DNA from 3 places in the Nocardia violaceofusca NBRC 14427 genome. Region 3 is predicted to be linked to each of the others. Evidence: riboswitches for the same ligand, from Rfam matches in the RefSeq annotation. Region 3 holds a riboswitch; each other region holds the start of a gene.
What was found. Region 3 has a riboswitch for S-adenosylmethionine ahead of AC5592_RS08530 (hypothetical protein). Riboswitches for the same ligand answer to the same signal wherever they lie in the genome.
Positions count from the first base shown of each region.

Region 1 (7,940 bases), on a different contig from region 3:
CGACGACCTGTTCGGCGGAATACCGCGTGGTGCGCGGACCGGACGGCACCACGGCGCTACCGGCTCGTGCGGCCAGCTGCCAATCGACCGAGCCGGCCAGCACCGAGCGTTTCGCGGACGCGTTCTTCGCCACGTCCGTGGCTTCGCGACCGGCGACCACGGCATCGTCGGCGGTACGGCCATCGGCGGGGTCACCGGATCCGGTCATCGCATTTCCACCCGTCAGGAGCATCCACAGTTGCGAAGCGTGGTGGCGACGGCGTCCAATGCCGGGCGGCTGGCCTCAGGGGGCCGGTCGTTCGACATCAGCGCGAAGGTCATGACGCGGCCGTCGCGATCCAACACATATCCAGCCAACGCGCTCGACACCGACAGAGTTCCGGTCTTGGCACGCACCCAGCCCGCTCCCGCGCGCTCGGGGCCGCCGTCGACGAACCGCACCGCCAGCGATCCGGTGCCACCGGCGACCGGCAGATAGTCCAGCAGCGGCGCCAGCGGCGAGGCGACCGCGGCGGCGTCGCCGGTGTTGACGACCGAGGGCGGTGTGGTGCCGCCCGGATCCGCACCGCCCGGCTGCGCGGACGCGGCCGATTCGGCGATGATCCGGTCGAGCAGTCGCGCCGGAACCCGGTCGTCGGTGGACAGTCCGCTGTTGTCGATCTGGGTGACGCCCGCGGTGTCGAAACCCGCCGCCTTCAACGCCGTCAGGGTGGCGGAGGCGGCACCGGCGAACGACTGCTCGCCACCGGTCGCCGCCGCGATCTCCCGGCCGATCGTCTCGGCGAGCACGTCGTCGGAGTGAATCATCATGTCCCGCAAGCGGTCCCGCAGTTCCGCGGAATCCACGTGGGCCAATTCGGCGGCGCCGTGGGCGGCCTTGCCCAGCCGTACCTTCGCCGGGTCGGCGCCCAGTTCCAGCGCCAGCCGGCGACCCGCGTCCAGGGCGGGCGTGGCCGAACGCGGCGAATATTCGACCAGCGGGTCGAGGCGGCCGCCGTCGATCATCACCGGTTCGATCGGCGCCCACGAACCGCCCGCGATATCGGCCGGATCCCAGCCGGCCGGCGAAGTCGGACCCGAATACAGCGAGGTGTCGACCACGACCGTGTCGACCGGATGCCCGGCGGCACGGATCTGAGCCACCAGATCCGACAACTTCGGCCCGTTCGGGTAGTAGCCCTTGCCGTCGGCCTGCGCGGTCAGAGTCGGATCGCCGGCGCCGACCAGCACCACCTCACCGGGCGCCGAACCGGCCACCACCCGCGTGGTGAGCCGACGATCCGGCGGCAACACCAGCAGCGCGGCCGCCGCGGTCATGACCTTCAGGGTCGACGCCGGGATCATCGGCTTGTCCGGATCGGCGCTCCAGAGCGTGGCGCGGGTGTCGGGATCGGAGATCGATCCGGCGAAATTGCCCAGGTCCGGACTCGTAGCCACCTGGGCCAGGGCAGCGGCCAGACCCTGGCGGCTGGGTTCGGGCGCACTCGCCGAGGCGGGATTCAGCTGGGGAAAGGGCTTCACGGGGGCCGGGGGTGCGGCTATCGTCAGACCCCCGTGCCGGAACTCCTCGGTCCACGGCCGCACCGTCACCAGAGCCACCGTGGCCACGACGACGGCGACAACGGTTGCGACCAGCACCGCGACCCACATATTGCGGCGTCGGCGAGCGGCCAGCCCACCGATGTTCTTCCTACCTCGACCTACCACGTGACAGCTGTCTCCCTATTCACCCGTGTGAGGCGGACGCTCCCTGCCGCACCCATGCGCGCATCGACCACACTATCCTCACCTCGCCGGCGTTCCACCGAACGAGCTGGCGCGTCGGCAGCCCACCGGACCGGTCGGCGAGTCGGCCGCGGCACACGCCGGCGAGCAGCCGTACCGCATCAACGCATACGCATCGGACGAAGGAGATGACGTGGAGTTCGACGTCACCATCGAGATCCCCAAGGGGCAGCGCAACAAGTACGAGGTCGACCACGAGACGGGTCGGGTGCGGCTGGACCGCTACCTCTACACCCCGATGGTCTACCCGGCCGACTACGGCTACATCGAGAACACCCTCGGCTCCGACGGCGACCCGCTGGACTGCCTGGTGCTGTTGCCGGAGTCGGTGTTCCCCGGCGTGATCGTCGAGGCCCGCCCGGTCGGCGTGTTGCTGATGAGCGACGAGGCGGGCGGCGACGAGAAGGTCGTTGCGGTGCCGGCCGGCGACAAGCGCTGGGATCACATCCAGGACGTCAACGACATCCCGGAATTCGAGCGCAAGGCCATCGAGCACTTCTTCGAGCACTACAAGGACCTCGAGCCCGGCAAGTGGGTCAAGGTCGAGGGCTGGGACGGCCGGGCCAAGGCCGAGACTCTCACCACCGAGGCGTTCGAGCGGCTGCAGGAGCAGGGCGGGCACTGAGTGCCGGTCGACGGCGCTCGCGGGCGTATGCGTCCCGCCGAGCGCCGTCGCACGTGCGCTACTTGCCCTGGAAGTCACGTGCGCTACTTGCCCTGGAAGTTCGGCTTGCGCTTCTCGAAGACGGCCTGAATCGCCTCGGTCAGATCCTCCGAGGGCAGGAAGGCCGCGTTCCACGCCGAGACGTACCGCAGCCCGTCGGCCACCTTGCCGGCCTTGGGCTGGTCCAGCACGTCCTTGATGCCCTGCACGACCAGCGGCGGATTCGCGGCGATCTCCTCCGCCAGCGTGTACGCGGCGGCCAGAACCGCTTCCTGGTCCGGATAGACGTCGTTGATCAGGCCGATCTTCTCCGCCCGCGCGGCGTCGATGTCCTTGCCGGTATAGGCGAGCTCGCGCACATGGCCCTCGCCGATGATGCCCGGCAGCCGGTGCAACGATCCGATGTCGGCGACGATGGCGACCTTGGCCTCGCGCAGGCTGAAGCTGGCCTCCGCGCTGGCCAGGCGGATATCCGCGGCGGCAATGAGATCGAGTCCGCCACCCACGCACCAGCCGGAGATCGCGGCGATCACGGGTTTGCGGCAGTCGGCGACCGCGGTCACCGAGGCCTGCATGCGGCGGATCTCGTAGAGGAAATCGGTGCGCGGTGCGGCCAGGGCCTTCTCGCCCAGCAGCGGACCGAAGGTCGGGCTCATCGCGGGCAGATCGAGGCCGTAGGAGAAGTGCTTACCGGAGCCGGTGAGCACGATCGCGCGGATCTCCGGGTCGGCGTCCAGCTCGCCGAAGATCAGTGGCAGTTCACTCCAGAAATCCGGGCCCATGGCATTGCCCTTGCCGGGTCCGGTCAGCGTCACTCGCGCGACGTGACCGGTGCGCTCGACGTCGAAGGCCTTCCAATCACTCATTCGTCCAGCGTATCGGGGCAGTTCGGCGGCGCCGGGACGGCGTCGGGATTGCGGGAGGGCGGGCACGACGTAGGTTGGAGGCGTGAGCAGTTCCCAGCGACCCGACGCCGAGCTGGCCGATCTCGACCCTCAGCATCTCGAATCTCAGCACGACGGCGTCACCGCAGCGCAGTACCGGGCAGCCATGCGCCACTACCCCGCGGGAGTGACGATCGTCACCCTGAGCCGGCCGGAACGCCCGGTGGGCTTCACCGCCACCTCCTTCGCCTCGCTGTCGCTGGATCCGCCACTGATCTCGTTCAACATCGCGCACACCTCCTCGTCCATCGACGCGATGAGCGAGGCCGATTCGGTCGTCGTGCACTTCCTCGGTGAACATCAACAGCATCTGGCACAACGGTTTTCGCGCGCCGCCGAAGAGCGTTTCGCCGACCCGGAGTTGTGGTCGACGCTGGAGACGGGCGAGCCGGTGCTGCACGGCACCCCGATCTGGGTGCGGGCCACCGTGCATCGGTTGATTCCCATCGGCGACCACACCCTGGTGGTCGGATTGGTCACCCGGGTGCACGACGACACCGGTGGCGAGCCGATGCGCAACCCGCTGCTGTACTACAACGGCACCTATCACCGCCCAGCCGGATTGGACTGAGCCGCAATTCCTTTCACGCGTCGCCGATTTCGCGGGCGGCGCGGCGCCACTGCTCGCTCGAGTCGGGTGCTTGACAACGCCGGGCCGGTTCTGCCACTCTCGGCTCAGGTCACGAGTACCAGCGTCAAGCCCCGGCTAGCTGGTCGGCAACCCTCCTCCGCGGTGGGGTGCTCCGGGTGACGACCTGGCCGATGCTCGACCGAGCACGGCAAGCGCGGACTCCGATCACCCTCCACGTCCGGAGTCCCTGAACAAAGGGATCGCCCCGATGCGTACTGCTGTCTCGACAATTGCCGCCGCTACCGCCGAAACCGTTGTCCCGGAACAGGTTTGCGCTCACGGCGGCTACGCCTCCCGCTCCGGCGCCTCCTGCACCTGCTCGGCGCCGGACTGCGCCGGCCATGCCACCCGTTCCTGCCGCACCGGTGAACCGATCGCGCGCGTCTCCGGCTGCGATCTGCGAGTTCCGTTGGTACAGGGCGGTTTCCGTACCTACGCCAACTTCGACTACGCCGCCAGCGCCCCCGCCCTGGCCCAGGTCACCGACCGCGTGAACGAACTGCTCCCCTACTACGCCAGCGTGCACCGCGGCGCCGGATACGCCTCCCGCATCAGCACCGATCGCTACGAGGCAGCGCGTGTCGCGGTGGCACGGGCGGTGAACTGCGCCGACGACCAGGTGGTGGTGTTCACCCGCAACACCACCGACTCGCTGAATCTGCTGGCGTGCTGCGTTCCCGGCGACACCGTGGTGCTCGATATCGAACACCACGCGAATTTCCTGCCCTGGACGCGCCGCGGCCGCCGGGTGGTTCCCGCCGCCGCGACGATCGCGGAGACGCTGCGGCGGCTCGAGGCCGAACTGTGCGCCGAACCCGCTGCACTGCTTGCGGTTACGGGCGCGTCGAATGTGACCGGTGAGGTGCTGCCGCTGGCGGAACTGACCGCGATCGCGCATCGCCACGGCGCCCGCATCCTGGTCGATGCCGCGCAACTGGCCCCGCATCGCCGAATCGACCTGCAGTCGTTCGCGGAATCCGGCGGAACCGGCATCGACTACCTGGCCTTCTCCGGGCACAAGTTGTACGCGCCCTTCGGCGCCGGTGTGCTGGTAGGCCGCCGCGACTGGCTGGACGCGGCGCCGCCGTATCTGGCCGGCGGCGGGGCGGTCACCGCGGTCACCACCGAGCAGGCGCACTGGGCGCCCGCACCGCAGCGGCACGAGGCGGGATCACCGAACGTGTTGGGCGCGGCGGCCGTCGCGGCGGCCTGCGAAACGTTGTATGCCCTCGACGAACAGGCCGTGGTCGAGCACGAACACCACTTGATCCGCCGCCTGCGCGACGGCCTGAAAAGCGTTGCGGGCGTTCGGCAACTGCGCATCTTTTCCGACAGTGCCGACAGTGTGGGCATCGTGGCATTCACCGTCGACGGGTTCGAGCCCGGCCGGGTCGCGGCGTATCTGTCGGCCGAATTCGGTATCGGCGTGCGTGACGGGCGTTTCTGCGCACATCCCCTGCTGCAGCGGCTCGGTGTCGACGGCGCGGTGCGCGCGAGCGTCGGTCTGGGCACGTCGGTCGCGGATGTGGATCGCCTGCTCGAGGCGCTGAGCCGACTGGTTCGAGACGGCGCTTCGTGGAATTACACGTATGCCGGCGGCCAGTGGTCCCCGCTGCCGGAGACCCGGCCCGGCTTGACGGAGGCGGGGCAGGGCGCGGCACCCTGCGCGATCTGATCCGGCACGATCCGATTCACGGCACCAGGTAGCGGGCGGCCAATTCTTCGATCAGCGGATCGCCGTCGGGAACGGAGTCGATGGCCTCGAGATCCTTCTCGATGGCGATCTGGCGCGGATCGTCCTGCTCGGCGTCGGGCGCGCCGTCCTCGTTCAATTGGCGCAGCATCTTCTCGCGCACCCGAGCCTTCAGTGAATCAGCGATTTCCTGGGTCATATTTCCAGCATGCCCGCCTAGACCGGGGCCAACCATGTACCCCACGGGGTATTGCGGACCATGGTGAACAGCACGAGCAGCCCGATCAGCCACCATTGCGCCTGGCCACGAAGGGTGAACGGGCAGGCGGTGTCGGCTCGGCCGCGCCAGCGGCTCAGAGCCCACCGCCCCCACCACAGCATTAGGGTGAGCAGCAGCGGAAGCACGAATACGTTGCTGTGCAGTGCGTCGAGTACCCGGCCTTCGGTGAGATTGTGCACAGCCCGCAGTCCACCGCAGCCCGGACACCACCATCCCGTCAGCGCATAGAACGGGCATATCCCGTATGCCCCCTGGCTGTGCGGATCGTGGAAGTGCAGCACCGCGGCCGCGGCGACCACCGCACCGGCCGCCAGTAGCGGCCCGCCCTGACTACGCCATCCGGTACGCGGCACCGACCGTTCGCCGGGCAGCTCGCGCGCGATATCCACAGGGTTCACGGTAATCGGCGGGCGTGGTGAGCCGCCAGCCTCGGCTCCACACCACCGATCCGGGGGTGCCGTCGCCGTGATGCTCACTCGGATGCTGTCGTGCGTCCGAGCGCGAAACCTGGGCATCCAGGGAAATTCGGTTCGAACCGATGGTCACACGGTCAGCGGGTACGCGTCGTCACCGGGGCGGTGAGGGTGCCGGCGAGCATGTCGATCACCTGGTCCCAGGCCTCCCGGTCGTCGGCGGCGATCCGGCCTGCCTCGACGGCGCGTTCGTGGTCGGCCAGCAGCGCGAACAGCACCGTGGTGAGGCTGCGCAGCCGGCGATGCCGCAGGCGCGGCGGCAGGTCCGAAAGAGCGCGGTCGAGCCCGCCCACGATCACTCGCACCGAGGTCCGTTCGGCGCTGTCCAGATTGGCCGCGTCCGACACTGCGGGATGGGTGCGGATCTGTTCGAGAAACCTTGCGTAATAGGAACTTTCGTCACGCGCTCCCAGTTCGAACATGGGGATGACCAGTGCGTCGAGCAGAGTGTGCACATCGTCGGCGGCCGCGGCCGGGCGCTGCGCCAGCAACTCCAACCGGCGCACCTCCAAAGTCGCCAGCCGCTGCTGGACCACCGCCTCGACGAGTCCGTCGCGTGAGCCGAAGTGATACGGGATCGCCGAGTTGTTGCGCTGCCCGGCCGCGGCGGCGATATCGCGCAGCGGCACCAGATATCCCCGCTCGGCGATCAGCCGCTCCCCCGCCACCATCAACCGCTCCCGGGCACTCACTGCTTCCACCCTGAGCACGATACGTCCTACCAGCGGATTGAGCACTAGTCCTTGACAGTTAAGAGCTAATTCTTAACACTGCGAGGACAACAACCGAGAGGACTAGCGATGATCCTGGACAAATTCCGACTCGACGGGCGCGCCGCCGTCGTTACCGGCGCGGGGCGCGGCATCGGCGCCGCCACCGCCCTCGCCCTGGCCGAGGCGGGCGCCGATGTGGCGATCGCCGCGCGCACGCAGTCGCAACTGGACGCGGTCGCCGAGCAGATCCGGGCGACGGGGCGGCGCGCCCTCCCCGTGGCCTGCGATCTGTCGGATCTCGATGCCGTCACGGCACTGGCCGACGCCGCCGCCACCGAATTCGGCCGCATCGACATCGTGATCAACAATGTCGGCGGCACCATGCCGAACACCTTCCTGACCACCTCGCCGGAATTCCTCGAGGAGGCCTTCCGCTTCAACGTCTCCACCGCGCACGCCCTCACCCGCGCGGCGGTCCCGCACATGCTCGCCGGCGAGGGCGGCTCGGTGGTCAACATCTCCTCGATGATGGGCCGGGCGCCCGGGCGCGGCTTCCTCGCCTACGGCACGGCCAAGGCGGCGCTCGCGCACTGGACCCGGCTGGCCGCCGCGGATCTGTCGCCGCGGATCCGGGTCAACGGCATCGCGGTCGGCTCGGTGCTGACCTCCGCACTCGAGGTCGTGGCACAGAATCCCGAGGTCAAGGCGAAGATGGAGGCCGATACGCCGCTGCATCGGCTGGGCGATCCGACCGATA
Region 1 covers NZ_CAWMPM010000030.1:120,333-128,272, forward strand. The annotation lists gene AC5592_RS24290 (zinc-dependent metalloprotease) at 1-208, opposite strand, end outside; gene AC5592_RS24295 (D-alanyl-D-alanine carboxypeptidase/D-alanyl-D-alanine-endopeptidase) at 223-1,650, opposite strand; gene ppa (inorganic diphosphatase) at 1,919-2,410, shown strand; gene AC5592_RS24305 (crotonase/enoyl-CoA hydratase family protein) at 2,494-3,315, opposite strand; gene AC5592_RS24310 (flavin reductase family protein) at 3,500-3,964, shown strand; SAM riboswitch class IV at 4,072-4,185, shown strand; gene AC5592_RS24315 (aminotransferase class V-fold PLP-dependent enzyme) at 4,233-5,699, shown strand; gene AC5592_RS24320 (hypothetical protein) at 5,716-5,904, opposite strand; gene AC5592_RS24325 (DUF2752 domain-containing protein) at 5,934-6,386, opposite strand; gene AC5592_RS24330 (TetR family transcriptional regulator) at 6,548-7,171, opposite strand; gene AC5592_RS24335 (SDR family oxidoreductase) at 7,271-7,940, shown strand, end outside.
Region 1: linked by a shared signal. The riboswitch ahead of AC5592_RS24315 (aminotransferase class V-fold PLP-dependent enzyme) and the one ahead of AC5592_RS08530 (hypothetical protein) in region 3 are both predicted to bind S-adenosylmethionine.

Region 2 (7,940 bases), on a different contig from region 3:
GATGCGCCCGGTGCGGCATGGTCGGGCGGAGATTCCGGTGTGCCGTGGACGATGTCGTGGAAGGCGTGTCGGAGCATGGCCGTGATCCGTTCGGGTTCGGCGTCGCGTAGTCCGTCGAGTTGGAGCAGGTGGCGCCCGATGACGGCGCCGATGGTGATTGCGCCGATGAGCCCCGCGCGCAGGTCGGCGTCGGTGGTGGCCATGTGGTCTGCGGCCTGTCGCTGCCGGGTCGTCATGGCCGTTCGGATGTCGTCGGCCGCTCCAGGGTGGGTGAACATGGATCGGATCGCTGCCAGCGCGTCTATCGGCTGCTCGGCGAGCTTGTGTTCCAGAGCGGCCAGTAATTGTTCAGCCGCCTGCTCGGGCGTGCCCGTCACCTCGGCGTCCGGTTCGATCCCCGCGACCCGCGCGAACAAGTCGGCCTTCGAACCGAAATAGCGCATGACGAGTCCGGGATCGGTGGCCGCTTCGGCTGCGATCGCGCGGATAGTGGTCGCTTCGTATCCGGCCTCGGCGAACAGGTTGCGCGCCGCCTGCAGGATGCGTGCTTCGGTATCGCGGCGCTGCTGAGCACGAGTGACTGGTCGGGAACTCACCTGATCAGTCTATGGCGTTGACCGAACGAGGACCGGCTGCTATCTTCGGTCAACATTGTTGACTGAAGATAGGTGATTCCTCATGTGGCTTACAGTCCTCCTTGCGTCGGCGGCCGGGATGATGGGCGCGAACGCCGTACCGCATTTCGTCAAAGGCATGGCCGGTGAACAATTCCCGAACGTGTGGGGCAACTCCGCGTTGCGCAACGCCGTGGCCGGAACCCTCGGTCTCACGTTGGCGGCCACGATCGGATACTGGGCCGATCTCGGCGCACACACCATTGCGGGCATCGCCGGCGCATCGGTCGGCGCGCTGGCCATGGCGGTGTTCCACGGACTCCGCGGGGCCTATCGCCTGAACACCGCCCTCGGTCTCCCCAATCCCGTGTAGAGCAGGAATTCGTTGCAGCGCAGTATCGTTCGTTGATTGCGGGAGCTGTCGAGGCGAGTCGCAGGGTATACCGACGATACGGCTGCGGGCCGGCATCGGCCCATCGACCTCAGATATCGGGGTACTGCGTATGGAGGTCACCGTCGAACAGTCGCCAGTAGAAGGCGTTCATCTTCGCGGCGGCGGGGGCGTGCCGAGCCAAGATCGCGGCGACCGGCGGTGGCACGTCATCCGGGATGTGCCCAGCGGCGCACTGGAGTACGTACTTGTTGCGAGCGACCGGACCGCACGTGGGCGGTGTCGGCACCCCGCAGACATCGGTCACCAGCCAGTTGACCAGTCGCATGGCGGCATAGGCGGCATCGTGAGTGGTGTGCTGTTCGGCGAAGTCGCGCTCGGCGGGTGACAGATCGAATTTCGGCGATGTTCCCAGCCCGAAGTCGGTCAGGTAGATCCGCTCCGTGTCGGTGCGCATGTTGCCGAAGTGTCCGTCCATGTGCAGCAGCTCCCGATCCCGCAACAGCGTCACGATCTCCGAGAGTTGCCGCTCGACGGTGGCAGCCTTACCCGCCGGGTCCGCTCGCAGCCAGTCGGCTAAGGGGTGGTGGATGTATTCGCAGAACAGCACCAGGCTGCACGGTGCGGCGGCCAGCGCTTCGAGGCGAGCTCGCACCGCTGGGCTGCCACCCTGGGCGGTGACCACGGTGTCGATGTCGGCGTGTTCGGCGGCGACCGGCGACCGGCCGGGGAGCACACGCCAGTGGTAGAGGATCGGAAACGATGGTGTCTCTCCGGCCAGAACGGCGTCGGTCACGATGACGTTGGCGGACAGTTCTCGCCATGCGTTGAAACTCGGGCCGCCGGTGCCGTACTGGCAATACATCGGCAGGTCGAACAGATTCGCTGTGGAGCCCGGATCGGCAAGCTCCCTTTCGGTCAGCGGGATCCGTTTGGTGAACACCGGCACGCTGTCGACGTCGACGAGCGCCGCACCACCACCCACGCCCACGCCGATGACACGGCCGGCGCCTACCAACTCCGCCAGCTCTGTATCGCTGCAAGACGTCAGGAACGCCGAGATCCTTTGGTGGCGTGCAATTCTGGCGGCCGTCATCGCACGATTGTCCCACCGCTCAGGCTCCGGGCGGCATTCGATGTCGCCGCCGGTCAGGCCGTGGCTTCGGTGGTTCGACCGTGCAGCAAGGCCAGCAGTTGCTCGGTGTGGCCTGGTAGCTCCACGTCGGCCAGGCCGATGATCAGATCCCGTAGGGGCAGTGGCTGATCGACCAGCACGGCGTCGTTGGAGAGCAGGCGGGTGGGAACCAGGGTGTCGAGTTCGGTGTCGCTGAGGGCGGGGCCGGAGAGGCTGCAGAGGACCCCGGCTTGGCGGTGCAGGCGGTCGCGCAGGCCGGTGCTGCCGCCGGCCAACTCGATGACACGGTCGATGGTCCAGATGTCGAGGGCGATGCGATTGTCGTAGGTGGTGTGCTCGCCCGCGGCGACGGCTGACGCGGCGGCGATGGTGGCGGCGGTGATCAGGCAGACGTGTCCGAGTATCTGATCAGCGTTCCATTCGCCTGGTGCGAGGGCGATCGTCTGATTCGAATCGGCCACGGCGTCAGCGGCTTCCAGAAGCGTGCGGTACGCGTCGCCCAGGGCGGTGGTGTCAAGCATCGTGTAATTATGCAGGTATATGCCTGCATAATTCAACCGGGAATATGCAGGCCCACGCGGAGTTCAGCCGGCCGGTTCCGACTCGTGCAGTGTCACGGTGCGGTCGGCGGTCTTCAACGTCAATGTCGCGCCGTCGAGACTCCATGCCGGGCTTGCCTGCAGGAGCGAGGTCGCCCATTCGTCGGCGCCGGCGCGGTCGCCCACGCAGGCCATGCGGGTGCTCGCGAGGGGGCCGGTGTGGAGGGTGTTACCGGTCAGGTCGGCGGAGCCCATGAGGGTGTTGCAGCCGGCGGTGGCGCTGAGGCGGCCCTCGGTGAAGGTCAGGCGCAGGGGGCCGTCGCCAGGGATTCGCGGGCCCTGGACATCGGTGGAGACGTAGGTGTGGCCGACGGGGGTGGCGGGCGTGGAATCCGTTGGGGTGGAATCGTTTCCGGAGGAGCAGGCGACGCCGGCCGCCAGCACGGCTAGCGCGGGAACTATGCGCAGGAAATTCGCCGACATGATCCGATGGTAGCGGCCGGGCGGGCCGGATCAGCTGCTCGCGTTACCGGCCTGCCATACATTCCACGGGACCTCCCAGTCGCCGTAGGTGTCCCATACGGGCAGCGGCTGGCCGCCCGAGTTGGTGATCTCCACGACGTCGCCGACGCCGAAGTGGTCGAAGAACCACTGGGCGTTGTCGGGTGAGAGGTTCACGCAGCCGTGCGACACGTTGCTGGCCCCCTGCTGTCCGACCGACCAGGGCGCCGAGTGGACGAATTCGCCGTCGTTGGAGATGCGTTCGTCCAGGTCCACCTTCTCGCGGTAGTACCCGGGCTGGCCGGCGCAGACCCCGTAACTGCAGGAGTCCATGATGATCGACGGCGATTTCTCCGAAATGACGTGCGGCCCTTCGTGGGACGGGAATCCGGGCGAGCCGAGACTCATCGGCATCTGGTTCACCTGCGCGCCGTTGTGCAGGATCGTCAGCTGTTCGGTGTTGCCGTCGGCCTGGGCGATCCAGGCGTCGTGGACCGTGTAGTCGGCGCTGTTGTTCTCCGCGCCGAATACCCCGTCGCCGAGGTCGAGACCGAAGACGTCGGCTTCGATGTGGATCTTGGTGCCCGGTTGCCAATACTGCGCGGCGCGGTAGTGCACATCCTTGTCGTCGACCCAGTACCAGGCGCCCGGCTGCGGCGGGGTGACGGTGACCTTCAGATGCTTCTGCACCTCCGCCTTGTTCGCCACCGGCTGGGTGAACTGGAAAACCATCGGCTGCCCGACCCCGATTCCGGTCTGAGCGACCAGATCGGGGGCCGGTACGACATTCGCGTAGGCCTTGTGGCCGGCGTCGATCGTGGTGACGGTGACCGTCTTGTCGGTCGCGACCTGAGCGAGGTTCACCGCTTGGGCGTCGACGCGGTAGGTGGTCCCGTAGTTCAGCGGGTCCTTCGAGGTCCAGCTGTGATGGTCGGCGCCGAAATCGCCGGCGACCGCTTTGCCGTCGCCGTCGGTGACGGTGACCTTGGTGAGCATGCCGTCGGCGGAGTTCACCACGAGGGGCGTCGCCGGATTGAGTGGTCCGTGATCGGCGGCGGGCACATCGATCGCCGCGGGCGCGGTGATATCGGGCCCCTTGGATGCCGGCGCCGAGGAGTTGCCGCCACCCGAGCCGCCACAGCCGCCGAGGAGCACAACGATCGCCGTCAATACCGCCGACACCACCAGTAGAGATCGACGCCTGCGCACGTCCTCACCGCCTCTGTCTCGCACCCTCGCATGCACAGCGCCCATCCGGGACACAGCACCCTCCAGTCCACACCATGAATCCGGTGTCGCACCGCAGCAGAGAGTACGTGTCGTCGCCGCTCGGCGCGCGCCCGGCACAGCCGGACCAGGCGTTTTGCCGTTTTCGCGGTATTCGGCGGGGTGTGGCGCCGGCTCACCCGCCGCGGGTGAGTGCAGCGCCGGCGTGAGGGCTCATAGTGAAGCGATCTTCGATGTCCGTCGAGGAAGGTGACCGATGCCCAGGCGAGATGGCTCCCGGTGGCGGACCGCCGCGGCCGCGATCGGCGACTACATCCGGCACGCGCCCGGCACCTACATCTGGCTGGCCATCCTGCTCGTGTCCACCCTCGTGGTCCGGCACCTGTCCCCCGATCAGGCCGAGATCCTGCTGGGCAACCGCTCGACCAATCTGCACCACCTGCGCGAGGACCCGGTGCACGTGCTGATCTCCAGCGCCTTCTGGCTCGCCGGTGGCGGCTGGTTCGGCTACGCGGTCAGCTACAGCATCTTCCACGCCCAGGCCGAACGCTGGCTGGGGACGCTGCGTTGGCTGGCGGTGGTCGTCATCGCGCACGTCGGCGCGACCTACCTCAGCGAAGGTGTGCTGTATTGGGCTATTCATCACGGTTACGCGCCCGAATCCGCGGTGAACACCCTCGACTACGGCGTGAGCTACGCCTTGGCGGGTGTGATCGCCGTGCTGGTGTATCGGATCGCGACGCCGTGGCGGTATCTGTATCTGCTCGGGGTGGTCGTCTTCTACGCGATTCCGGTGTTCGCGAACCGAACCTTCACCGACATCGGGCATTTCAGTGCGATGGTGCTCGGTCTGGCCTGCTATCCGCTGACCCTCGGGCGGCCGGGTGTGTGGGATCCGGAGGTGGCGGTTCGTGGGCTCGCCGGGTCGGTGCGACACCGGTAATCACACCGCCGGAAGGGCGTCGCGGCAAGGATTGGATTCAGTGCGATCCAGAGTGCTGACCCCGCACCGGAATTCCCCTAGCGTGACGTTTCGCCCATCCAGAGCGATCGAGAGACCCGGCTCCACGACGTCGCAGCAACCCCCCGACTGGGTGTGGGTGCTACCGCCGGGACCGATGGAGGAACTAATGGTACGCAGCGTTTTTCACGTCGGCCAGGACGATCCGATGGCCGCGCCGCTGCTGGCGGAGTTGGCCATCGAATACAGCAGCCGCTACGGCGGGAGCGTCGGTGAGGTGCACGCCGATCTGGTGAACTACCCCGCCGCCGATTTCGCGGCCCCGCACGGCGATCTGCTGGTGGTGGTCGAGGACGGCGAACCCGTCGCCGGCGGGGCGTTCCGCCGCTACGACGAGCGGACCGCCGAATTCAAACGAATCTGGACCGCACGCGAGCACCGCCGCCGCGGCCTGGCGACCTTCGTACTCGCCGAACTCGAGGCCGAAGCGCTACGCCGCGGCTATCGGCGGATATTCCTGACCACCGGTCCGCGGCAACCCGAAGCGGTCGCCCTGTATCTGTCGGCGGGCTACACCCCGCTCGAACGCACTCCGTCCGGGCAGCCCGGTCTGCTCGCGCATCCGTTCGAGAAGTATCCGACGCGTGTGGCAAAAACGCAGCGGCGCAATCGTTTCGGGCGCGAGCGCGACGGTGTGTACACGCCGGTGCGGTCCGGATTCCGCTATCCGCCGGTGCGCGGCGAGGCCGGTGCCGTCCACGTATGAAATTCTTGTTGTTGACGCTGATCACCCACCAGCCCGACCCGGTGACCGGCGTACTCGAATCTCCCGCGCGCCGTCTGGGCCGCGTAGTGGACAGTGCCCGGCTCGCCGAGACGCTCGGCTACGACGGGTTCGCGGTCGGCGAACGCCACGAGGACCCGTTCCTGTCGTCCGCGCCGCCGGTGGTGCTGAGCCACATCGCGGCGCTGACCTCCCGGATCGCGTTGTTCACCGGCGTCACCACGCTGAGCCTGCTCGATCCGGTGCGCGCCGCCGAAGACTATGCGACGCTGGACAATCTGTCCGGTGGCCGTCTCGAGCTCATCGTCGGCAAGGGTAACGGCGCGGCGCAGGCGAAACTGTTCCACGTCACCACCGCCGACCAATGGGACCGCAACCGCGAGGGCTACGAACTGTTCCGGCAGCTGTGGCGCAGCGACGACGTCACCTGGACGGGCCGGTTCCGGCCGTCGCTGTCCGGTGCCAAGACCCTGCCCCGGCCCTTGCAGCCGGAACTGCGGATCTGGCACGGCAGCGCCACCAGCCGGGAATCGGTGGAAGTGGCCGCGCGCCATGGCGATCCACTGTTCTCCGCGAATGTGACGTACCCGATCGAACCGTACGCCGAACTGGTCGACCATTACCGGGAACGCTGGGCGGCTCACGGCCACGACCCCGCCGACGCGCTGGTCGGCGCCGGGACGGCCGGGTTCTACGTCGCCCGCGATTCCCGCACCGCGCTCGACACCTATCGCCCGATCTTCGAAGCACGCCGCGCCGTCGCCCGGAAATTCGGTGCGCCGGAGGTCTTCACGTCGGTGGAGGACTTCATCGAGCGCAGTTCGGCCGTCGTCGGCAGCCCACAGCAGGTGCTCGACAAGTTGGGGCGTTATCACGCGCGGCTGGGCCACGAGGTGATCCATCTCGGCGCCGACGGCGACGGGCTCACCGACAAGCAGCACCGCGAAAGTCTCGAACTGTTCCAGGCCGAGGTGGCGCCCCCATTGCGCCAGGCCATTCCCAGCCGTCCGCTCGGCGGCGACCGCTATCGTATCGATCCACCCGGAGTCACCGAATGAAACGAATCCTCTCGCCGGCGCTCGCGCTCACCGCGACGCTGGCGATCGCCGCCTGCGCGAACACCTCCGGTGGTGGCGGCGACGCCGGTCCCCCGCAGCCGGGCGGCACCCTGCGCTACGGCCTGTCGCAGGCGCCGACCTGCTCGGATCCGGCCCAGGCCGGTACCAACCAAACCCTGTACGTGGCACGCCAGATCGTGGATTCGCTCACCGACCAGGATCCCGCGAGCGGGGAGATCAAGCCGTGGCTGGCCACCTCCTGGCAGGTGAGCCCGGACGCGAAGACCTTCACCTTCCATCTGCGGCCCGATGTGACGTTCAGTGACGGCACCCCGCTGACGGCCACGTCGGTGCAGAAGAACTTCGACGCCATCGTGCACACGCTCACCGCGGCGAAAGCGCCGCTGGGAGCGAGCTATCTGGCCGGCTACGCGGGCACCACGGCGGTCGATCCGCTCACCGCCGAGGTTCGATTCGACGCGCCGAACGCCCAGTTCCTGCAGGCCTCCTCGACACCGCAGCTGGGGATTCTCGCGGACGCGACCACCGCGAAACCGGCCGAACAGCGCTGCCTCGGCGACAATATCGGCAGCGGTCCGTTCGTCTACGCCGGCTATCGCCAGGACGCGTCGGCCACGCTGGTGAAGCGCCCCGGATATCGGTGGGGTTCGGCGGTATTCGCGCATTCCGGCGAGGCGTATCTGGATCGCATCGAATTCACGGTCGTCCC
Region 2 covers NZ_CAWMPM010000004.1:135,592-143,531, reverse strand. The annotation lists gene AC5592_RS03165 (TetR/AcrR family transcriptional regulator) at 1-596, opposite strand, end outside; gene AC5592_RS03160 (hypothetical protein) at 679-987, shown strand; gene AC5592_RS03155 (BUD32 family EKC/KEOPS complex subunit) at 1,097-2,023, opposite strand; gene AC5592_RS03150 (hypothetical protein) at 2,155-2,661, opposite strand; gene AC5592_RS03145 (META domain-containing protein) at 2,725-3,162, opposite strand; gene AC5592_RS03140 (L,D-transpeptidase) at 3,193-4,389, opposite strand; gene AC5592_RS03135 (rhomboid-like protein) at 4,664-5,350, shown strand; SAM riboswitch class I at 5,442-5,532, shown strand; partial or broken gene AC5592_RS03130 (GNAT family N-acetyltransferase) at 5,526-6,002, shown strand; gene AC5592_RS03125 (LLM class flavin-dependent oxidoreductase) at 6,131-7,210, shown strand; gene AC5592_RS03120 (ABC transporter substrate-binding protein) at 7,207-7,940, shown strand, end outside.
Region 2: linked by a shared signal. The riboswitch ahead of AC5592_RS03130 (GNAT family N-acetyltransferase) and the one ahead of AC5592_RS08530 (hypothetical protein) in region 3 are both predicted to bind S-adenosylmethionine.

Region 3 (7,940 bases):
ATACACCGTGTCTTTGGCTACGAAGCGCTCCGACGACATCAACGCGCTCGTACGTGAGCTGGCGGTGCGGCACCACGGCAGCACACGGGCGATCGATGCGATGGGTCACGCCGCGCGGTCCTGTGGCGCGATATGGCGTTCTTCAGCGCTCGCACTCGGCTTTTCACCGGAACATGGCATCGACAAACTGAACGTCTACGGCACACCGACGTGGGAGATCCCTCCGAGACCGAGCTCAGGCCCGCACGGCCGCTCGCACAATCGGAAGATTCGCGTTGACGTGCCCGAGCCGCAGTAAGGCACGGAGTTCGGCGAGCCTATCGAGGTCGTCGCCGTAGAGGCTGGCAATCTTCGCGTCTTCGAGGTCGACGACTCCGTACAGGTACGGGCGGCCGCCCAGCTCGCAACAGCGTCGCTGCAAGTCGCGAAAGGTCTGCCTGACAGCGGCTTCGGCGGCCGGATCGCGGTCGACGGTGGCATACAGTCCCACCCCGACCGAGACGGGTGCGGTGAGGACCGGTGCGAAGGCGAAGGGAACCGCGTCGGTCGGACGGCGCACGACCAGCGCGTAGATCATGGTCGAAGGATCGTCGAAGGGAGCCCGATCCAGCTGCGCCGCAACAGCTTCGAACATCGCGACACAGTGTTCCGCCGGTACCACGTAGTCGGCCCACATCCGTCCCCGATCGGCGGGAGGCGGCGGTGCGGCATGCGGATCGGTTTCCCACATCGGTGACTCGGTGAGGACGGCGCAGTTCTCGCCGGCACACGGTCGGGCCGGGCCGTCGCCACGCCATCCGGTTACCGACCGGATTCGGCCGTGCCGGGACATTCCCCAGTAGGAGTCGACGTCGCCGGCCCGCGCGACTCGGGCGGTATGTTCGGCCAGTGCGCCGAGCGTCGCGTGATCGTCCCGATGCTCGTGTATCCGCGGCTCGTATTCCACCGTCCGGAGTACCGCTCGCTCGATCAGGCCCACGGCGCCCAGTCCGCCGAGCGCGAACCGGAACAACTCGCCGTGTTCGGTTCGGGAACACCAACGGCTGCTTCCGGTTCCGTCGATCAACTGAATGCGCTCCACCTGGTCGACCTGCCAGCCGGATCGGATCGACTCGGACCCGGCGCCGCCGACCGACAGGGTGCCCCCGACAGACATGTGCAGATAATTCGGCAGAACCGGAAACGCCCGGCCGCGCCGGTTCAGATAACGCTCCAGCCCGTGCCAGCTCGCACCCGCGGGGACCTCGAACAATCCCTCGCCGAGGTCCCGGATCTCCCGGGTCGCGCTCTCGGGCGCGTACGTCACGAGCAGCTCGCCGGCGGTGACCGTCTGCCCCGCGCAGGAATGCCCGGAGCCCCGCAGCGTCAACGGCCGGCCGGAGCCGAGCAGGGCGGACGGAAAGGCGGACGGCAACCGATGAATCGCTCGAGGTGTGGCTCGATGCAAGCCACCGAAGTCGGTGTCGAATTCGGCGGCGGAAACCTCAGCGGCACTCATGATTTCGGCAGCGGTCGTGTCACCGTCCGGTCAGCGGTATGCGGCACGCCGTCATCGTAGCGAGCTGCCGGGACGGCTTCTCACTGCCAGGAGTAGGGCGCGGTCGGATCGTCACGCGCTGCCGTACCGCACCGACACTGAGCTTCCCGCCCGGAGCAGACGATCAGCCGCGGCCGACGGCGGCCTGGTGGTGCGATGACACCCGGCGAGCCGACCACACAGTGACGGTGAACAGGAACACCCCCGCGACGGCGAGGCCCGCTCCCACGACGGCTGGCGCGGTGTATCCCAGTCCCGCCGCGATCACCAGCCCGCCCAGCCACGCGCCCGCCGCGTTGGCGATGTTCAACGCCGCGTGGTTGAGGGCGGCGGCGAGGGTTTGGGCGTCGTCAGCGACGTCCATCAGGCGGGTCTGCAGGCCGGGAGCCAGTGCGGCTCCGGAGGCGCCGACCAGGAAGGCGCCCGCAGCGGCGGTGAACGGGTTGTGGGCTGCCGCAACGAAACCCGCGAGGATGACGACCATCGCGCTGAGTGCGACGAAGATCGAGCGGTCCACGCCGCGGTCGGCGAGGACGCCGCCGCCGATATTGCCCGCGACCATCCCCAGGCCGAACAGGGCCAGCACGATCGGTACGAGGCCCTGTCCCAGGCCGGCGACGTCGGTGAGGGTCGAGGTGATGTAGGTGTAGACCGCGAACATGCCGCCGAATCCGACCGCGCCGACCAGCAGCGTCAGCAGCACCTGCGGACGGCGTAGCGCGGTGAGTTCGGTGCGGGGATCGGTCACCCGGACCCCGTGCAGATCGGGTACGAAGCGGCTGATCGCGAACACCGTGGCGAGCCCGATGACGGCCACGACCACATAGGCGTCGCGCCAGCCGAGGCCCTGCCCCAGCCAGGTGGCGGCGGGGACGCCCACCACATTGGCGGCGCTCAGGCCCAGCATCACCGCGGCGACGGCCTTGGCCCGCTGCCCCACCGGAGCCAGCGAGGCGGCCGCGAGCGAGGCCACGCCGAAATAGGCGCCGTGCGGCAGGCCCGCGACGAACCGGGCCGCGACCAGAGCGGGAAAGGCCGGGGCCAGCACCGAGGCGATATTTCCGATGGTGAACGCGACCATCAAGGCGATCAGCAGGCGCTTGCGCGGCATCCGGGCGCACAGCGCCGCGATCACGGGCGCGCCGACCACCACGCCCAGCGCGTACGCCGAGACGGCATGTCCGCCGGTGGGCTCCGAAACATGCAGGTCCGCGGCGATGTCGGGCAGCAGTCCCATGGTGACGAATTCGGTGGTGCCGATCCCGAAACCGCCGAGCGCCAGCGCGAGCATCGCCGGAATGTGCCAATCGGTGCGAGTCCGCGGCGCCGCGCCGGAGCCGAGCGCCGCACGGGACGACGCGGCACTCGCGGGTGACTCCGATGGGAAGTCGACGGGTGGTGCGGTGCGCACGGGAGCTGAGTCGGCCATGGGTGTGGCCAACACGCGCGGTCGCCGCGGCGATACCGGCGGCCGGGGTGATTCGACTCACGCGATGGGGTGCGGAAAGCAATTCGGGCACCCGCGGCCACCGGGATCGGTGGGGGCGGGTGCCCGGATATGTCTACCGGCCGCGCCGGATTCCGGCCGGTCGTGAGCGTTCAGCTCAGTTCGCGCGCCAGGTTCGCATCCAGCACGCCGAGGAACTCCTCGGTGGTCAGATAGCCCTGGTTGCCGCCGACCAGCAGCGCCAGGTCCTTGGTCATCTGGCCGCTCTCGACGGTCTTGATGACGACGTCCTCGAGGGTCTGCGCGAAGCCGATGACCTCGGGGGTGTTGTCCAGCTTGCCGCGGTGCGCCAGACCCCGCGTCCACGCGAAGATCGAGGCGATCGGGTTCGTGGAGGTGGGCTTGCCCTGCTGGTGCTGCCGGAAGTGGCGGGTCACCGTGCCGTGCGCGGCCTCGGCCTCACAGGTGCGGCCGTCCGGGGTGAGCAGCACGGAGGTCATCAGGCCCAGCGAGCCGAAGCCCTGCGCCACGGTGTCGGACTGCACGTCGCCGTCGTAGTTCTTGCAGGCCCAGACGTAGCCGCCTTCCCACTTCAGCGCGGAGGCGACCATATCGTCGATCAGCCGGTGTTCGTAGGTCAGTCCGGCGGCCGCGAACTCGTCCTTGAACTCGGTCTCGAAGATCTCCTGGAAGGTGTCCTTGAACATGCCGTCGTAGGCCTTCAGGATGGTGTTCTTCGTCGACATGTAGACGGGGTAGTTCTGCTGCAGGCCGTAGTTCAGCGACGCCCGCGCGAAGTCCTCGATCGACTTCTTGAAGTTGTACATACCCATGACGACGCCGCCGTCCTCGGGCATCTTCACCACTTCGTGGACGATCGGCTCGGAGCCGTCCTCCGGGGTGAACTGAATCGTGACGGTGCCGGCCTGATGCACCTTGAAATCGGTGGCGCGGTACTGGTCACCAAAGGCGTGACGGCCGATGATGATCGGCTTGGTCCAGCCGGGAACCAGACGCGGGACATTGGAAATGATGATCGGCGCGCGGAAAATGGTGCCGCCGAGAATGTTACGAATCGTGCCGTTCGGCGAACGCCACATCTTCTTGAGGCCGAATTCTTCGACACGTGCCTCGTCGGGGGTGATGGTGGCGCATTTGACGCCCACGCCGTGCTTCTTGATGGCGTTGGCCGCGTCGACGGTGACCTGGTCATCGGTCTTGTCGCGGGTTTCGATGCCGAGGTCGTAGTACTCGAGGTTCACATCGAGGTACGGATGGATCAGCTTGTCCTTGATGAACTGCCAGATGATCCGGGTCATCTCGTCGCCGTCGAGTTCGACGACGGTCCCTTCAACCTTGATCTTGGACATGGATCTTCGTGTCCTCCTAAGGAAGGTGTGCTCCCATTGCACGGCCAGGCGAGCACGCTTGTGAGCGGACCCCAGCTGTTCAACAGACAACGTATACGCCCCGCGTTGTCCACGAGACGCCTGGTGCTAAACAAGACAAGCGTACTGGTGCGCTGGGTCTCACTGACAGGGGCGGTCCCATTGAGAGCTACCCGCGTCACACCGGCCCGATGGCGATCGACAGGGAAACGGACATACGCCGCGAACGTCCGCCTCGAATCGGCCGAGCCCAACCCTCGCCCCGGTCGTGCCCGATTGTTACCATCCACGGCAGGTCATGAGCGCCAGCGCCAAGCCCCGGCTCGCTGGCCGGCAACCCTCCAGTTGCGGTGGGGTGCTCCGGGTGATTGACCGGGCTCTCGAAAGCCGAGAGCAAGCGCGACTGTCAGGAGCAACAAGTGAGCGAGTCCACCGTGCCCATCGCCGGCAAGTCCGTGGAGGCGGCGGAGCGGCGCAGCCGTATCGCTACCATCGGGGATGTGTGTGCCCCAGCCCTCCGTACCGCCTCGACCACGCGCGCGCTCTCGCCGTGCGCCGACCCGGCGGCCGCCGGCGCCGCGTTCCGGCAGGTCCGCGGGCCGATGCGGGTGACAGGGATCGATCGCGTGGCACGGCTCGACGTGGTGACGGCACGGTGACCGTGAGTATCGAATCGAGCACGTCACGCCCGGGCGCAACGACACTGCTACCGCCGCCGGACGGCACGGTGGGCATCATCGGCGTCGGCGATGTCCGCCTCGAGAACGGCGCGGTCGTCCCCGGTGTCGAACTGGCCGTGCAGCGCTGGGGTGAACTGGCCCCCGGCCTGGACAACGTGGTGCTGGTCGAACACGCGCTGACCGGTGATTCGCACGTCTGCGGGCAACCCGACGAACTGCACGCCCTGCCGGGCTGGTGGGACGGACTGGTCGGGCCCGGCGCGGCACTGGACACCGACCGCTGGTGCGTGATCGCGACCAACGTTCTGGGTGGTTGCCAGGGCAGCACCGGCCCCTCGTCCCTCGCGCCGGACGGAAAGCCCTGGGGCGCACGCTTTCCGGAGATTTCGATCCGCGACCAGGTGAGCGCCGAAGTGGCGCTGCTGGACCTGCTCGGGCTGACCCGCATCGCCGCGGTGGTCGGCGGTTCGATGGGCGGCATGCGGGTGCTGGAATGGATGGTCGGATACCCCGATCGCGTCGACGCGGCCCTGGTGCTGGCGGTCGGCGCCCGCGCCACCGCGGATCAGATCGGCACCCAGACCACCCAGATCGCCGCGATCACCTCGGATCCGGACTGGCAGGACGGCGATTACCACGGCACCGGCCGCCGGCCGCTGGCCGGTCTGCGCATCGCGCGCCGGATCGCGCATCTGACCTACCGCACCGAATTCGAACTCGACCACCGGTTCGCCAATACCGCGCAGGGCGACGAAAACCCTTGGGACGGTGGACGTTATGCGGTGCAGAGCTATCTGGAGCATCAGGCCGACAAGTTGGTCGCACGGTTCGACGCGGCCACCTACGTGCTGCTGACCGAGGCCATGAACCGGCACGACGTCGGCCGCGGACGCGGCGGCATCGAGGCCGCGCTGGCCGCCACCCCGGTGCCGTGCGTGGTCGGCGGCGTGGATTCGGACCGGTTGTACCCGTTGCGGACCCAGCAGGAACTGGCCGATCTGCTGCCCGGCTGCAAAGGTCTGGAAGTCGTGCATTCACGCGACGGCCACGACGGTTTCCTCACCGAGATCGAGGCCATCGGCAAATTGCTGGAGCAGACGATGGAATTGGCGCGCGCCGCACAGGACGCCCGCGAATCCTGAGTCCGTCCTGCGAGTTCAGCCGACCGAGTTCAGCCGACGCCGAGGCTGCTGATGGTGGCCGCCAGCACGATGATCGCGCCGCCCAGCACGGTATAGGCGCCGATGTCGAACGGACGGCTGCGCACCGCCAGCAGCCCGACTCGCGCCGACGGCAGGCACAACCGGAACACGGCCGCGAGCAGCGTCGCACCGCCGATGAAGAACGCACCGCGCCGCCACCGGTCCTGCGCCAGGAAAACCACCGCGACCAGCAGCACCACGACGACCAGCAGCATCGGCAGATGAACCTGGAAGAAGCGGCTCGCCGGGCTGGAATGCTGCGGGTGGGTGGTCGGCACGTCGGTCACGGCTGCGATTCTCGCATGTCCGGTCGTGCCGCCACCGGGAGCGGGTACCGTCTCGGTGTGCTCAAGCTGGTGTTCTTCGAACCGCGTATCCCACCGAACACGGGCAATGCGATCCGTCTGGCGGCCGGCACGGGGTGCGAACTGCATCTGATCGAGCCGCTCGGATTCGATCTGTCGGAGCCGAAGCTGCGCCGCGCCGGATTGGACTACCACGATCTCGCGGTGGTCACCGTGCACGAAAACCTTTCCGCCGCATGGAAATCCCTGCGGCCCGAGCGCGTCTTCGCCTTCACCACCCATGCCACCACGCACAACACCGATATCGCCTACCGTGCCGGTGACGTCCTGCTGTTCGGTCCGGAACCGACCGGCCTCCCGGACGACGTCCTGGCCGACCCGCACATCACCGACCAGCTACGCATCCCCATGCTGCCGGGCCGCCGGTCGATGAACCTGTCCAATGCCGCTGCGGTCGCGGTGTACGAGGCATGGCGGCAGCTGGGGTTCCCGGGAGCCGTATAGGTACCGTCGGGCGCCTCAGAGGTCGATCGCGAAGCGTTTGAAGCGGGAGGTGGCGCCCGCGGTGAGGTGGACGGCCGACTTGGGCACACCGTAGTGCTCGGCGAGAAGTTCGATCGCGGCCTTGTTGGCCTTGCCCTCCACCGCGGGGGCGCGTACGTACAGCTGCAGGGTGCCGTCGTCGAGGGTTTCGACGAGTGGGCCCTTGCGGCTGTTGGGTTTGATGGTCGCGCGGACCACGGTCGGCACGTGCGGCTCCTCGATCTTCGGGCGGTGCGGATATTCGGCCGGTGCGACGAGCGTAGCCGCGATGGTTCAGCGGAAATCGCGCGACTTCGAGGCCATCCGCAGGTCCATGCGCTGCAGATGTTCGGCCACCACGCTCACCACGCCCTCGGCGTTCTGCACCCGGCCCCGGATCAGCAGCGCGGGGGCGCCTTGGGCGATGCGGCGGTAGCGGCGCCACAGGCCCACCGAGCACACCACGTTCACCATGCCGGTCTCGTCCTCCAGGTTGATGAAGGTGACTCCGGACGCGGTGGCCGGTCGCTGCCGGTGCGTCACCGCGCCGCCGATCAGTACCTTGGACCCGTCGGGCACGGCGAGCAGCCGGTTCGCGGCGACCACGCCGAGTTCGTCCAGGCGCGGGCGCAGGAATTCGGTGGGATAGCGGCCGGGCGACACACCGGTCGCCCACACGTCGGCGGCCGCCATTTCCAGTTCGCTCATGCCGGGCAGCGCCGGCGCGTCGGTGACCGCCCCGGTCCCCGGCAGCCGATCCGCCCGCTCCCCCGCCGCCGCACCGGCCGCCCACAGCGCCTGCCGCCGATCGAGCCCGCGGCCGGACGCGGATTCGATACTGCCGAGCGCACCCGCGGTG
Region 3 covers NZ_CAWMPM010000009.1:72,870-80,809, reverse strand. The annotation lists gene AC5592_RS08550 (hypothetical protein) at 1-298, shown strand, start outside; gene AC5592_RS08545 (FAD-binding protein) at 236-1,498, opposite strand; gene AC5592_RS08540 (MFS transporter) at 1,662-2,966, opposite strand; gene AC5592_RS08535 (NADP-dependent isocitrate dehydrogenase) at 3,137-4,354, opposite strand; SAM riboswitch class IV at 4,667-4,778, shown strand; gene AC5592_RS08530 (hypothetical protein) at 4,792-5,031, shown strand; gene metX (homoserine O-acetyltransferase MetX) at 5,076-6,194, shown strand; gene AC5592_RS08520 (DUF3017 domain-containing protein) at 6,224-6,469, opposite strand; gene AC5592_RS08515 (tRNA (cytidine(34)-2'-O)-methyltransferase) at 6,599-7,063, shown strand; gene AC5592_RS08510 (DUF167 domain-containing protein) at 7,079-7,309, opposite strand; gene AC5592_RS08505 (error-prone DNA polymerase) at 7,376-7,940, opposite strand, start outside.